One region of the Moritella sp. F3 genome, then DNA from elsewhere that is predicted to be linked to it. Evidence: predicted binding sites of a transcription regulator. Region 1 holds the regulator's gene; the other holds the start of a gene.
The links. The regulator MetJ, encoded in region 1, represses methionine synthesis genes. The targets are predictions, from matches to a motif close to TAGACGTCTAGACGTCTA.

Region 1 (6,980 bases):
TGATTCAATTGATATTGAAGTTAAACACCGCACGACAGAAGAATTTATCGATACGGTAGCTAATATTGCTGATACATTCGGCGGCATTAACTTAGAAGATATTAAAGCACCAGAGTGTTTTGAGATTGAAAAAGCCTTGATTGCGCGTTGTAAGATCCCGGTATTTCATGATGATCAACACGGTACTGCTATTGTAACAGCAGCTGGCATGATTAATGCGCTCGATATCCAAGGTAAAGACATTGCTGAAGCTGTGATTGTTTGTATGGGGGCTGGCGCAGCGGCAATCGCTTGTATGGAATTATTAATTTCATGTGGCGCGCAGCGTGAAAAAATCTACATGTTAGATCGTAAAGGTGTTATCCACACTCGTCGTGATGATATTAACGAATACAAACAGCGTTTTGCTAACAACACTGATAAACGCACGCTACAAGATGCGATTAATGGTGCAGATGTATTTGTTGGCGTATCTGGTCCTAATGTATTGTCTGCTGAAGATGTGAAATTAATGGCTGATAACCCAATTATCTTTGCTTGTTCAAACCCTGATCCAGAAATAAAACCTGAATTAGCACATGGTGCACGTCAAGATCTTATCATGGCAACGGGTCGTTCTGATTATCCAAACCAAGTGAATAACGTGTTGTGCTTTCCGTTCATTTTCCGTGGTGCATTAGACGCGCGTGCTAGTGTGATCAATGAAGCGATGAAAGTGGCAGCTGTACATGCCATTCGTGAAATTGCGAAAGAAGAAGTACCGCAATCAGTACTGGCTGCATCTGGCACTACGTCGTTAGTATTTGGTAAGGAATATATTATTCCTAAGCCAATGGATCCACGCTTATTACCACGTGTTGCACGTGCGGTTGCGCTCGCCGCAGTTGAAACGGGTGTATCACGTATTGAGTTACCAGAAAATTACATGCTGTAAATTTACTCGGTAACGCGATCAAATAATTCTATTTGATCGCTCTGACAAACGCCAAGGTCTTTCCTTGGCGTTTGCATTTCTGCGCTTATACTTGTATAAAGAGCCGCTATATTGCCCACATTTAAGGTTTCCATGTCTGAAGAATACGAAATTGAAGTCATCCCTGTTGTTGTTTCTGAAGAACCAATTGAATTATATAAAATTTTAAAAATTGAGAACCTAGTGACCTCGGGCAGTGAAGCAAAGAATCATATTGCTAACGGTTATGTTTATGTCAACGGTGAAGTTGAAACACGTAAACGTAAAAAAATTATGTTTGGTGACATCATCGGTTTTGATGGTGAAGCGTATCAAGTTATGTCTGCCGAAGAGTTAGCATCATATGATGACGCTGATTATGCAGAGACTGATGATGGCGAAGATTTTTCTGAAGATGAATTTGTTGATCCGGCTGCACTTGAGTCAGATTCTGTTGCAGCATACATGACTGAACATGAGCTGACTGAAGACGATTTCATTGCTAATGATACTGCTACAAGCACAGATGTTGAAGCTGATGTTGCCTTTATCACGCCAACTCCTGTTGTAAAACCTGCAGCTGTTAAGCCTGTGATTGAAAGCACTGCCGCGGATACTTGGGAACAGCCTGAGAAGAAGAAAAAGAAAAAACCTGCAGCAAAACAAACGCAGACAGCAAAAGTGGCTGAACCTAAAAAAGCCGAAAAGAAAAAAGGCCGAGCGGCCCCTTTTAGTTTTTAGGGCTTCACCTTTAGAAGTCAGCTTTCGAACCTATCTTTAGGCTTAATGATTAGGTTCTGGCTTGAATTTATTCACGGGCTGCATTGAGATAACGTATGCAGACTGTTGAGATCAAAAAAGGCACTCCTTGCATAAAGGAGTGCCTTTTTTATAACTGCTTCGCTATTCTTTATCGCTTATTTACTGATTAGTCATCTTGCTCTAGATAATCATCAATATTAATGCCTAACGCTAACATTTGCGCTTTCGCTTCTGCAGGGATGTTATCTGGTTTATCTTTTGTTAGATCTTCGTCAGCAGGTAGCGGCTGACCAGTGTAAGCATGTAAAAATGCTTCACATAATAATTCACTGTTAGTCGCATGACGTTGATTATTAATCTGACGGCGAGTTCTTTCATCTGTCAGAACTTTTAATACTTTCAAAGGAATTGAAACAGTGATCTTCTTAACCTGTTCACTCTTTTTCCCATGTTCTGCATAGGGACTAATATACTCGCCGTTCCACTTCGTCATTTTCGACCTTTGCGTAAATTATTATTTAATGAATAAGTAATAAGTCTACCTTTGAATTTGATTGTTGGCAATCAGTATGTAAAGAGCTCTAGACGTCTATTGACCTATTGTGACTTAATGGTGTATGTTTTGAGGTACTAGTCATACATCAATTCGATATTAAGTTCGGGAGAACGCATGGACGCAGTGAAGCGCAGTATTCATAAATTTGGTGGCAGTAGTTTAGCGGATGCCACTTGTTATCGTCGCGTATCGGCGATTATTAGTGAACATACCCAGGCTCAAGATCTGATTGTTGTTTCTGCGGCAGGTAAAACAACTAACCAGTTGTTAGAGTTGTTACAGCTCGCGGAAGATGGTGATCAAGCTGCGCCTGAACGACTTATTGCCACGTGTGAATACCAAGCTAAGCTCATCGCTGAATTATTAATTGATGAATTATGTGCAGAGCTCACCGCTGCGCTGCAAGATGACATTCATACTATCAGCCATTTATTAGAAACTAACCTTGATGTTTACGCTAAAAATCAAATCCTTGCCCACGGCGAAGTATGGTCTGCACGATTGCTAGCGGCTTTGTTGACTCAAAATCAATTACCTGCAGATGATTTAGATTCACGTTTGTTCTTCACTACGGAATTAGCAGCGCAACCTGTTGTTGATGAAATCGTATCGCGTCAAAAATTAGCGGCGTGTTTAGTCACACTCAATAATCGTGTTGTCGTCACTGGCTTTATTGCAGGCGATAGTCAACAGCGCACCGTCACATTAGGACGTAATGGCTCTGATTATTCTGCGACGTTATTAAGTGCATTAGTTGATGCGAGTCAAACCACTATTTGGAGTGATGTTGCCGGGGTATTTAGTGCAGACCCACGCCGCGTTAAAGATGCTGAATTACAAACTAAATTATCGCTGGATGAAGCGGCTGAATTGGCTCGTTTAGGCTCTCCTGTATTACACGCCCGTACCTTACAACCGGTAATGGCGAGTAAACAGCATGTCCAGTTACGCTGTAGTTATACGCCTAGCGAGGGCTCTACGCAGATCCACCGTCGTTTGCCCAAAGGCAAGGGCGCTAAAATTGTTACCTCGATTGATGACCTGTATTTAGTCGATATTGAATTTTCACAAAGTGCTGATTACCAAGCCCAATATAATCAGTTGATTGCTTTATTAGCACTGCAACAGCTGTCGCCAATTTGCATTAAACGCCGTCCAACCGAACATGTTGTGCGTTTAGGTTATACGGCTGAGATAGTTGAATTTGCACTTTCTGCATTACTAGCTTACCAGCAAGCACAACCACAGATCAGTGCTATTGATTCCCGCAGTGGCTTTTGTATGGTGGCGTTAGTGGGCTCGGGTGTGACTGAAAACGCGTTGCAGTCCCATCAGTTTTATCAGCTAATTTCTGAACATAATCTCAGTTTCGTACAAACTGGCGATAATCATTTAAGTATTTGTGCAGTATTGCAAAAAGTTGTACTCGAGCCGTTATTAAAAGAATTACACACTGTGCTATTCAAACAGCCAAAGCGTGTTGGCGTGGTGCTATTTGGTAAAGGTAATATTGGTGCTGGTTGGTTATCGTTATTCGCCCAGCAAATGCATAAAGTACCCGAGCAACAAAACGTCGAGTTGTACTTATGTGGTGTATATGGCTCACAGGGCGGGGTACTCGATTTCAATGGCCTAGATGCAGCGACGATACTTGATAACTTCCAACCGGAAACGTTTGTCTGGGAACAGTTATTATCTAACTTAGCCTTGCATCCGTTTGACGAGTTGGTGGTGATTGATATTACGGCGAGTGAAGCGATTAGCTATTATTATCCTGAATTTGCCCAACATGGTTTTCATCTTATTTCGGCAAATAAATTTGCCGGCGCGGCGAGCAGCGAGTTTTATAATCGCGTTAAGCAAAGTTTTAGTGATAACGAAAGTCACTGGTTATATAACGCCACTGTTGGCGCGGGCTTACCAATCCAGTCATCGATGGATATGCTGCAACACAGTGGCGATCAAGTTACTGCGGTGAGTGGTATTTTCTCGGGTACCTTATCTTGGTTATTCCAGCAATATAATGGTGAAATCGCATTCTCACAATTAGTTGAACAAGCTTGGCAGCAAGGTTTAACTGAACCAGATCCTCGTGAGGATTTATCGGGTAAAGATGTGCAACGCAAATTGCTCATCTTGAGCCGTGAAGCCGGTTACGACATGGAACTGAGCGACATTAAATTAGAGTCGTTAGTAACTGCAGAGCTAATGGATTTTAAAGTGGATGAGTTTTTAGAGCATTGCGAAGAATTAGACGACAAAATACTACGCATGTTTAACAAAGCTAAAAAGCAGGGGTTAGTCTTACGTTACGTGGCCAGCTTTAGCAATAAAGACGTTGCTCAGGTTGGTTTGGAATTTTTAGAACCGACACACCCGTTTGCTAATTTACTGCCGTGTGACAATATCTTTTCGATTAATAGCCACTGGTACCGTCATAATCCATTAGTTATCCAAGGACCTGGCGCGGGTAAAGAAGTGACTGCAGGGGCGATTCAGGCTGACTTGTTCCAATTGTGTAAGCTATTCGCCCGCTAACGACAGTATTTCCTAGTGTTAAACCCTAACACGCACATAATTCATGTTTAAGATGAATTATGTGCGTTGACTTTAGGGGGGAAAGTTGTGATGATTGAGACGTACAGAGCTATGGACGTCTAAACATCTTAAGGGAAGAAGAGTATGAGTTTTCACAACGCACAAAATATTGAAGTATTGAACCAAAGTGTTTCTGAATTGGGGCGTGACATTAACGTTTCATTTGAATTTTTCCCACCAAACTCACCTGCGATGACGTCCACTTTATGGGAGTCAATTAATCGCCTGAAAGCACTAGACCCTAAATTTGTCTCTGTGACCTATGGCGCTAATTCTGGTACGCGTGACCTTACCCATAATATTATCAAACAAATTAAACATGAAACGGGCTTGATCGCGGCACCACATCTCACTTGTATCGATGCAAATCGCAAAGAACTAAAGCAGATCGCAACAGACTACTGGGATAACGGTATTCGTAATATTGTGGCTCTGCGTGGTGATTTACCACCTGGCTTGAATCAACCTGATATGTATGCGGCTGACTTAGTTGCCTTATTGAAGGAAGTGAATGATTTTGATATTTCGGTAGCGGCTTATCCTGAAGTGCATCCAGAAGCAAAAAATGCGCAAGCGGATTTATTGGCGCTTAAAGATAAAATTGATGCGGGTGCCGACCGTGCAATCTCACAGTTCTTCTTTGATACAGAGAGTTTCTTACGCTTCCGTGATCGTTGTGCGGCTGTCGGTATTGATAAAGAGATTGTGCCGGGAATTTTACCCGTTTCAAATTATAAAACCTTATGTAAGTTCTCAAAACTGACCAATGTAAAAGTGCCTAATTGGATGCACAGTCAGTTTGAAGGGTTAGACAATGATCAAGCGACACGTAACCTGGTTGGCGCAAGTATTGCCATTGATCAAGTAAAAGTACTGTCGCGCGAAGGGGTGAAAGACTTCCATTTCTATACGCTAAACCGCGCTGATTTAACGTATGCTATTTGTCATACATTGGGTGTACGTCCAAAATAGTCATCGTACTTATTACTGTGAGCCTGTATTAGAATCAAAAATGCCGACATGATGTCGGCATTTTATTATCTGTTCATTAGTTGATAGTGAAATTGAAAGTTAACCTGTATTACGCATACCAGCTGCAACACCAGCGATACTTACCATTAAGGCTTGTTCGATATCAGGATTCACTTCTTCACTGCTACGTGCGCGGCTTAATAGCTCTGCTTGTAGGATGTTCAGGGGATCTGTGTACGGATTACGTAATTCAATCGACGTTTGGCTCCAAGGCTGACCATCAAGTAAATTAGCATCTGGGGTTAATCCGACAATGAGTTCAGTCGCGAGTGCTAAACTTGCACGCAGCTCCTTACCTAAATGCCATAAATCTTCTGTTACAAGACATTGGTCATAATATTCTGCTAACCAGGCATCGGCTTTCAAAAATACCATTTCAAACATTTCTAAACGGGTATTGAAGAAAGGCCATTGCTGTTGCATTTCTTGTAGCGTTTCACGTTGACCTGAATCAAGCATGTTTTTGAATGCAGCGGTACAACCTAACCAAGCTGGTAGCATTAAGCGGTTCTGTGTCCAAGCAAAGATCCAAGGGATTGCGCGTAAGCTTTCTACGCCACCATTTGGCTTACGTTTTGCTGGGCGGCTACCGAGTGGCAGCTTACCTAATTCTAGCTCAGGTGTCGCAGAGCGGAAGTAAGGTACAAATTTTTCATGGCCTTGGATATATGAACGATATTCTTCACATGAATCCGCTGACATTTTATCCATAGCATCGCGCCACGATTGCTCTGGTGCTGGCGGCGGCAGTAAGTTCGCTTCTAGAATTGCACTGGTGTAAAGGTTTAAGCTTTGCTCTGCGACGTCTGCAAGACCAAACTTAAAGCGGATCATTTCACCTTGCTCTGTTACGCGTAAACCACCTTTGAGTGAACCAGGAGGTTGAGACAGCAGCGCTGCATGTGCAGGAGCGCCACCACGACCGATACTACCACCACGTCCATGGAATAAAGTCAGGTTAATATCTTCTTGCTCACAGATAGCAACTAAGGCTTCTTGTGAACGATATTGCGCCCAAGATGCAGCTATTACGCCCGCATCTTTCGCTGAATCAGAATAACCGATCATAATGTGCTGATG
Region 2 (6,980 bases), on a different contig from region 1:
CTCACCATGTACTAGCACGTCAAGTCCCAGTGCTTCTTGGCGGGTGACCACATCTTTGATCTCAGCTTGCATTTTGGTGATGTATTGATCTTGGCTAATTACGTTTTGTTTAAATTGATTACGCGTTTGACGAATATCACTCGTTTGTGGAAATGAACCAATCGTCGTTGTTGGGAAAAGCGGTAAATTCAATTCTTGCTGCTGGCTAACAATACGTTTAGTAAATTCGCTATGGCGCTGTGCATCTTGGTCTGTGATTGCCGCAACGCGTGCTTTAACAGCTGCATTATGAATGCGTGTTGATGTTGCGCGCGAGGATACAACAGCTGTTGATCTTTCGAACTGCGTAGCTAATGCTTCACTGTTAATACCGCTTAGCACTGCATTGATACTGCTTATTTCAGTTAACTTTTGTGTTGCATAAGCTAACCAAGACTTTAATTCTGCATCAAGCTTGGTTTCGTTATCAAGATCAACCGGGCTATGTTGTAGCGAGCATGATGAAGCAATCCATAAGCGTTCACCCAACTGTGTTTTTGCTTGTTGTAGTGAGCTTACCGATGTTGCTAAATCATTACGCCAAATATTACGGCCATTAACGATACCCGCAGATAAAATCGCGTCAGCAGGCAGTAATGCTAATGCTGTTTCAAGTTGCTGTGGTGCGCGAGATAAGTCAATGTGAAAACCATTAACCGGTAATGAGAATGTAAGTTCAGCATTATCGCCGAGTGCGCCAAAGTAACTCGTGAGTAATAGCTTATTAGTGCCTTGCGATAGCTCAGCATAGCTGGTAGTAAAAGCTTTTTTCCAGTCACTTGTTAGGTCTTGAACTAGAATTGGCTCTTCGATTTGCAGCCATTCAATGCCTTCCGCAGCGATATTAGCGAGCAATTGCTTATAAGTTGTAACGAGCTGAGGTAGCAGCGCTAATTTATCAAAGTCACTGTTCGTTTTGCTTAATGATAAATAGCTTAACGGCCCTAACAGAGTTGCTTTAATTGGGAAGCCAAGTGCTTTTGCTTCTTGGATCTCTTCAATTAATTGGTTGTAGCTTAATGCGAACTGTTGATCTTCGTTAAGCTCAGGCACAAGGTAGTGATAGTTAGTATCAAACCATTTAGTCATTTCGCACGCTGCAGCTTGTTGACCACAACAAGGGCTTGAACCACGCGCCATATTAAATAGTGTATCAAGCGTGATTGTTTCTTCTTGATGACGGGCAGGGATAACACCTAATGTCGCTGATAATGCTAATACTTGATCGTACCAAGCAAAATCGCCGACAGTGATGAAATCTAAACCTGCATCAATTTGTTGCTGCCAGTGCTTTGATCGTAAGGTTTTACCTACGCTTTCTAATTCAGTTTTAGTGATGTCACCTTTCCAATATGACTCAATTGCTTTTTTTAATTCACGGTCTGCGCCAATACGTGGGAATCCTAATATGTGTGATTTAGCCATTTGCAACTCCATTTGATTTGTTTGATGTGTTATAAATACTCTTAAACGTAAAGCCGTTTAGATGGCTAAAGTATTGACTATTATATCACGTGAATCAAATTCATATTTTTACTGATTAAGTTGAAATTAATTGAAGTTGGCTTTATGCTGAATTTAGTCATCAGTTTAAAAGGAAATTAACGATGCTCGAAGTTAAGCATTTGAAAACCATCATCGCATTAGAAAAAACAGGCTCGTTAGTTGAAGCATCTGAAAGTCTTTACATGACACAATCAGCTCTGTCACATCAGATTAAAGATCTTGAAGAACGTTTAAATACGTCGTTATTTATTCGTAAAACCAGACCATTGCGCTTTACGGTTGCAGGTGAGAGGGTACTTAAACTGGCGAAATCAGTACTCCCTATGTTTGCTAATACAGAGCGTGATATCAGTCGGTTATTATCAGGTAATGCCGGGCGTCTGCATATGGCCATTGAATGCCATAGTTGTTTTCAATGGTTAATGCCTGCGATTGATGTATTTCGCGATCAATGGCCAGAGGTAGAATTAGATTTAGCGTCTGGTTTTAGTTTTGCGCCATTACCAGCACTGAAACGGGGTGATGTCGATCTCGTCGTAACGTCCGATCCACAAGTCTTATCCGGTGTGCATTACGAACCGCTGTTTAGCTATCAGCCAATGTTAGCGGTGAGTCGCCATCATGCGCTGGCTAGTAAGTCTTATATTGACCCTGAAGATCTGGCGACAGAAACCTTAATTACCTATCCTGTGGAACAAGAACGGCTTGATATATTTAATTTATTTTTAGATCCTGCAGGTGTATCACCTCATGCCATTCGTCATGCGGAATTAACCATTATGATGCTGCAGTTGGTGGCGAGTGGTCGTGGTGTGGCGGCATTACCTAATTGGGCATTAACCGAGTATTTAGAGAAGGATTATATTCTTGCTAAGCCACTTGGAGAAGAGAGTTGTTGGACGACGTTGTATGCAGCGATCCGTGTTGAGCAGCTTGACATGCCCTACATGAGTGAGTTTTTGAAAGATGCGAAAGCAAGCTCTTTTCAGCAGCTAAAAGGGATTAAAATCGCTAGCATAATCAATGCTTAAATATTAAAAAGGGAAATATGCACAGTGTGTATCTCCCTTTTTATCGATTACTATTTGACTCTATAGCGACTCTATTTTTATATTGTCGCCATAGCTACAGCTATTTTATTCTACAGATAGCAGCACATTATAAACACAGAATGTTACTTCTCATCTAACAGTTGTTTGATTAGCATTCTAACCGTATCAATATCAAATGGTTTATCACATAACGCGGAAACACCAGCTTGCTTGACTGCTGATAATTGAGCGTTGCCTTCTTCAGACGTCACCATCATGATTGGCAGATAAGACAATTCAGGATTCATTCTGATCTTTTCAACTAATTCTTTACCGTCCATTTCTGGCATATTGTAATCAGTCACGATCAAATCAAAGGTGTTTTGTGCTAAATACTCGAGTGCCTCCACGCCATTTTCAGCAGATGTAACGCCTTCAATGCCCATGCTGTTTAATACACGGCAAATATGTTTTCTGGCGGTTAAGCTATCATCAACGACCAAGATACTTAATGCTGTCACATCATAGAGATCTAGCTCCATTTCTTCTGGTTCAATATAGCTAAGTGTCGAGTTTAGTGCACGCTGTAAATCAATAAACTTAAATGGCTTAGGTAAAATAGCAATTGCGCCAGCTTGCTTCACTTTGTCTAATACTGAAAAACGTTGCTCGCTGGAAATGAGCATAAAGGCGATGCTTTCAGTGAGTCTATTTGATTTAACAAATTCGGCTAACTCAGCACCTGAGCCATCTTCAAAATACATCGCACTGATGATCAGGTCGGGGATAAATCCCGTTAAACTCTGCTTTGCTTGCGCGATTGAAACAACACATTCGATGTTATCAACGCCCGCATCTTGCAACTGCGTTTTGATAAATTTATTTTGTGTAGTCGAAGGCTCAATTAATAAAATAGACAGATCACGAACTTCAAGACTCATATTATTCCTTTTTATATAAGTTTATATTACTACTAATTAACTAATACATAATGAATGTAGCTAATTATCCCGTCTAAAATATCCTGACTTGGCATAAGAGTCTAGTTTTACTGTGATGAAAAGTGACTTTGATTGTCGATATTTATTGTGATGGCTAGGTTATTTATTCTGTTCTGTTTACGTAATATTCGCTACTAGCTAGGTGAATAGGATGCTCCTGTGAAATAGGTGTTCTTCGTAATATAATGGGAGAGCATAATACAAACCAAGGAGTAAGCTATTTACTGCTTGGTTTGTGCTCATAATTTAGGTGATGTGATTAATTCCTCTCAACAGCGCTTGTTGGTAATGTCGTTACTTGTGTTGTTTCAATGGCAACACCTTCAAGTGTCGCACTGATAACGGCGGCATCAACAAGTACCGTATTGATAACGCTCTCATCTTTAGAGGCATCAGCAAGTGCCGTATTGATAATGTTCTCATCTTTAGGGGCATCAACAAGTGCCGTATTGATAACGTTCTCATCTTTAGGGATATCTACAAGTACGGCATTGATAACGCTTTCATCTTTAGCTACATCTTCAAGTGCTACGGCATTGTCAGTGACTTGAATAGTCTCATCATCAGTGTCAAATTCACTTAGCATTGCAGAAAGCTCAAGTTTAAAGGTATTCACTTGCTGTTTATAGGACAGATCAGAAAGATCTTGGCCTAGAAATTTATGCCCAAAATCTTCGAGTGTGGCGCGGTAATGTAATACTATTTGCTCGCGTTGCTTTTTATCTAGTTTATTGATCCAATCGACATCGCTGCTCACGTGTTCTGCACTTTTAATATATTTGTCGGCTAAATTAGCAGCGTCATCTAGGGCTATTACATCTCGTGGACTTGAGGTGATAACTGTCGTTAGGTTCTGCAGTTCCTGTTGGACACGGTTGTAGCTTTGCGGAATTAATCGTTGATTTAATTGGTCAAACTTATCTTCTAATGGTGAGTAATACTCTGCAGTGACAATGTTGATTTCAAGCTCATTTAGTTTTTTTTGTAACTTATCACGGTTAGTGGCTTGCCAGGATGAGGCATTATTCGTTTCGATATTGCTGATTAATTTATTCATGGCTTTATTGATGTATGCAAAATCACGTTGCCAAGTTGGTGTTATTTTAGGTGATAGGTATTCAATATCAGCGAGTGGTTTAGATAAAAAAGCAATGACTTTGGCTTTGGTTTGTTCTGCTTGAAGCAATCTATCATTGACTTCGCGAACACTGGCGAGTACTTTTTCTTCTGAAGGCCCCCCAAAGAATCCTTGGTCACTTGGGTCAAATCGGTTAACGATATAATGCATACTCTCGATGTCTTTTTGGACCGATTTCCAAGTCTTTGGAGCATAAAATGTGAAGTTTTCATCACTGGCCTGGAGATAACTTTCTTCAACTAGGGCTACTGCATCATTCACTCTTTGATTCGCCTGAATATTGATTTCAGCCATTCTTTGTAACTCATCGGTCGATACCGTTTTATTTTCGAAACTAGCGCAACCAGTAACAAGTGTGATCAGCAGCGCTGTGTGAGTAATTTTTAACATTCGCATATTGTATAATCCTAAACTAGAGGAAACTTGCAGAGCTTCATTTAAGACTAGCGGTGCTTTGGGTATTTGCAGTGAGAATGGTAAGTGCTGACGTTATGCCGTGGAAAAATTGCTGCTGCAGGGGAGGGCAAATAAAATAGAAAGTGACGTGTTCTGAATTGTTTAGGGTAAATTCTGCAGCTTAGATGTGATGATTAAACTGCAGAAATAAATTTATGCACTGACATTCGTTGTTGGCAAACTAAAGCTAAATGTTGTCCCTTGGGATAGTACGCTTGATACCGAAATATGAGCATGATGCAATGATAATAGTTTCGCCACGATAGCGAGTCCTAACCCTGAGTTTCCTTGTTGACCATTGACGGTATTTTTAGCTCTAAAATGAGCATCAAAAATATGGTCAACATCTTCTTTAGGGATCCCAACACCAGAGTCTGCGATACTAATGATAAGTTGACTCTCTTTCGGTTGCAGCTGGATCTTAATACTGTCACCTGACTGGCAATGCCTTAGTGCATTATCCACTAAGTTAGTAAGTACCCGCTCTAATTTGGCGATGTCGGCAATCGCTTGTAGGCTAGGATCTTTAGGCTCAACAGATAAGGTAATATTTTTTTGCTGTGCCTGAAGTTGAAATTTACTTAATACATCTTGTGCGAGTTCAGCTACCGCGACAGGCTCTTGATATAAGCTCACTGTATTACTATCTAATTGTGCTAGTTCGATAATTTGTTCAACTAAACGCTGTAATTGATTCGCATTCTTTTGCGCTACTTGTATAAAGTCTGTGCCTGCAGCGTCTGGATATTGCAGCAACCAGGTTTCCAGATAACCTTTCAATGAGGCTAGTGGTGTTTTTAAGTCATGTGATATGTGTGACAACATTTCCCGACGCAGTTGTTCCGTTGATTTTATCTGTGTCAGTTGTTTGTTGATCTTACTTTCTAATGAGCCAAAATTATTATGTAGATTAATAATTTCGTTAGCCGCATATTGATTGGGAGTTGAATTCGAGACCGTGCTGAAATCACTATTCACAAAGTTAGCCATATCTTTATCTAATTGACTGATAGGGCGAACAAGTCGTGCAAAAATAAATACTAATAATGCAAAGGCCAGCGCAAAGAATATGATCAAGGCTGCAAGGATCTTATACATATCACTGTCGAATGCTAAATTTTTCACAATACTGTCGTATTTATCACCGCCGAGGATCACAAATACATAGCCAATTTGTTGGCTATTTTTGAATATTGGCGCTGATGAGAACAGTTTTTGTTGGTCTGGGCTTCTTGGATTATCGGCATAAATCGGATAATCAGCACCCTTAATAAAACGCTCGAGTGGTGCGGTATTAATGTTATTACGTTTTATCTTACTCGGTTCAGCTGCGTATACTAAAAGTTGGCCGCGGTTATCTGTGATGTATATTTCATAGCTTGGGCCAAGTAGCATTAAGCTATGAAAGGCGGGCTTGAGTGCTGAACGGCTAATATCGCCTTGCTGTAAATCATCAGAGTAATGGATGATTTGCTGAGCGAGGTTCTTGTGTAGTGTTTGTTCGACACGGGCTGAGTTGGTATCGGTGATCGCGCAATAAATAACGAACAAGCCGGTTGCCATGATGACAAATAATATAATCAACGGGAATGTTATCTGTCCTAATAAGGATCTATGTGACATCGCTGACCTCCAGTTTATAACCAACGCCCCACACTGTTTTAATGTATGTCGGCTGCGCTGGGTTTGGCTCTATTTTATTTCTTAATCTATTCATGTGTGAGTTTACAGTATGTTCATAGCAATCGTTATGATAATCCCATACCTCAGCCAGTAACTGTTCTCTGCTGTAAACACGACCTGGGGATC

Region 2: metE (5-methyltetrahydropteroyltriglutamate--homocysteine S-methyltransferase) is a predicted target of MetJ. The motif match lies at 1,515-1,532, and genes of this name have one in related genera.

The regions. Positions count from the first base shown of each region.
Region 1 covers NZ_BLRL01000022.1:23,594-30,573, reverse strand. The annotation lists gene JFU56_RS21600 (malic enzyme-like NAD(P)-binding protein) at 1-934, shown strand, start outside; gene JFU56_RS21595 (RNA-binding S4 domain-containing protein) at 1,067-1,693, shown strand; gene metJ (met regulon transcriptional regulator MetJ) at 1,881-2,207, opposite strand; gene metL (bifunctional aspartate kinase/homoserine dehydrogenase II) at 2,385-4,808, shown strand; gene metF (methylenetetrahydrofolate reductase) at 4,953-5,840, shown strand; gene ppc (phosphoenolpyruvate carboxylase) at 5,940-6,980, opposite strand, start outside.
Region 2 covers NZ_BLRL01000003.1:286,609-293,588, forward strand. The annotation lists gene metE (5-methyltetrahydropteroyltriglutamate--homocysteine S-methyltransferase) at 1-1,464, opposite strand, end outside; gene JFU56_RS07555 (LysR family transcriptional regulator) at 1,647-2,576, shown strand; gene JFU56_RS07560 (response regulator) at 2,720-3,517, opposite strand; gene JFU56_RS07565 (hypothetical protein) at 3,837-5,111, opposite strand; gene JFU56_RS07570 (cell wall metabolism sensor histidine kinase WalK) at 5,325-6,794, opposite strand; gene JFU56_RS07575 (response regulator transcription factor) at 6,784-6,980, opposite strand, start outside.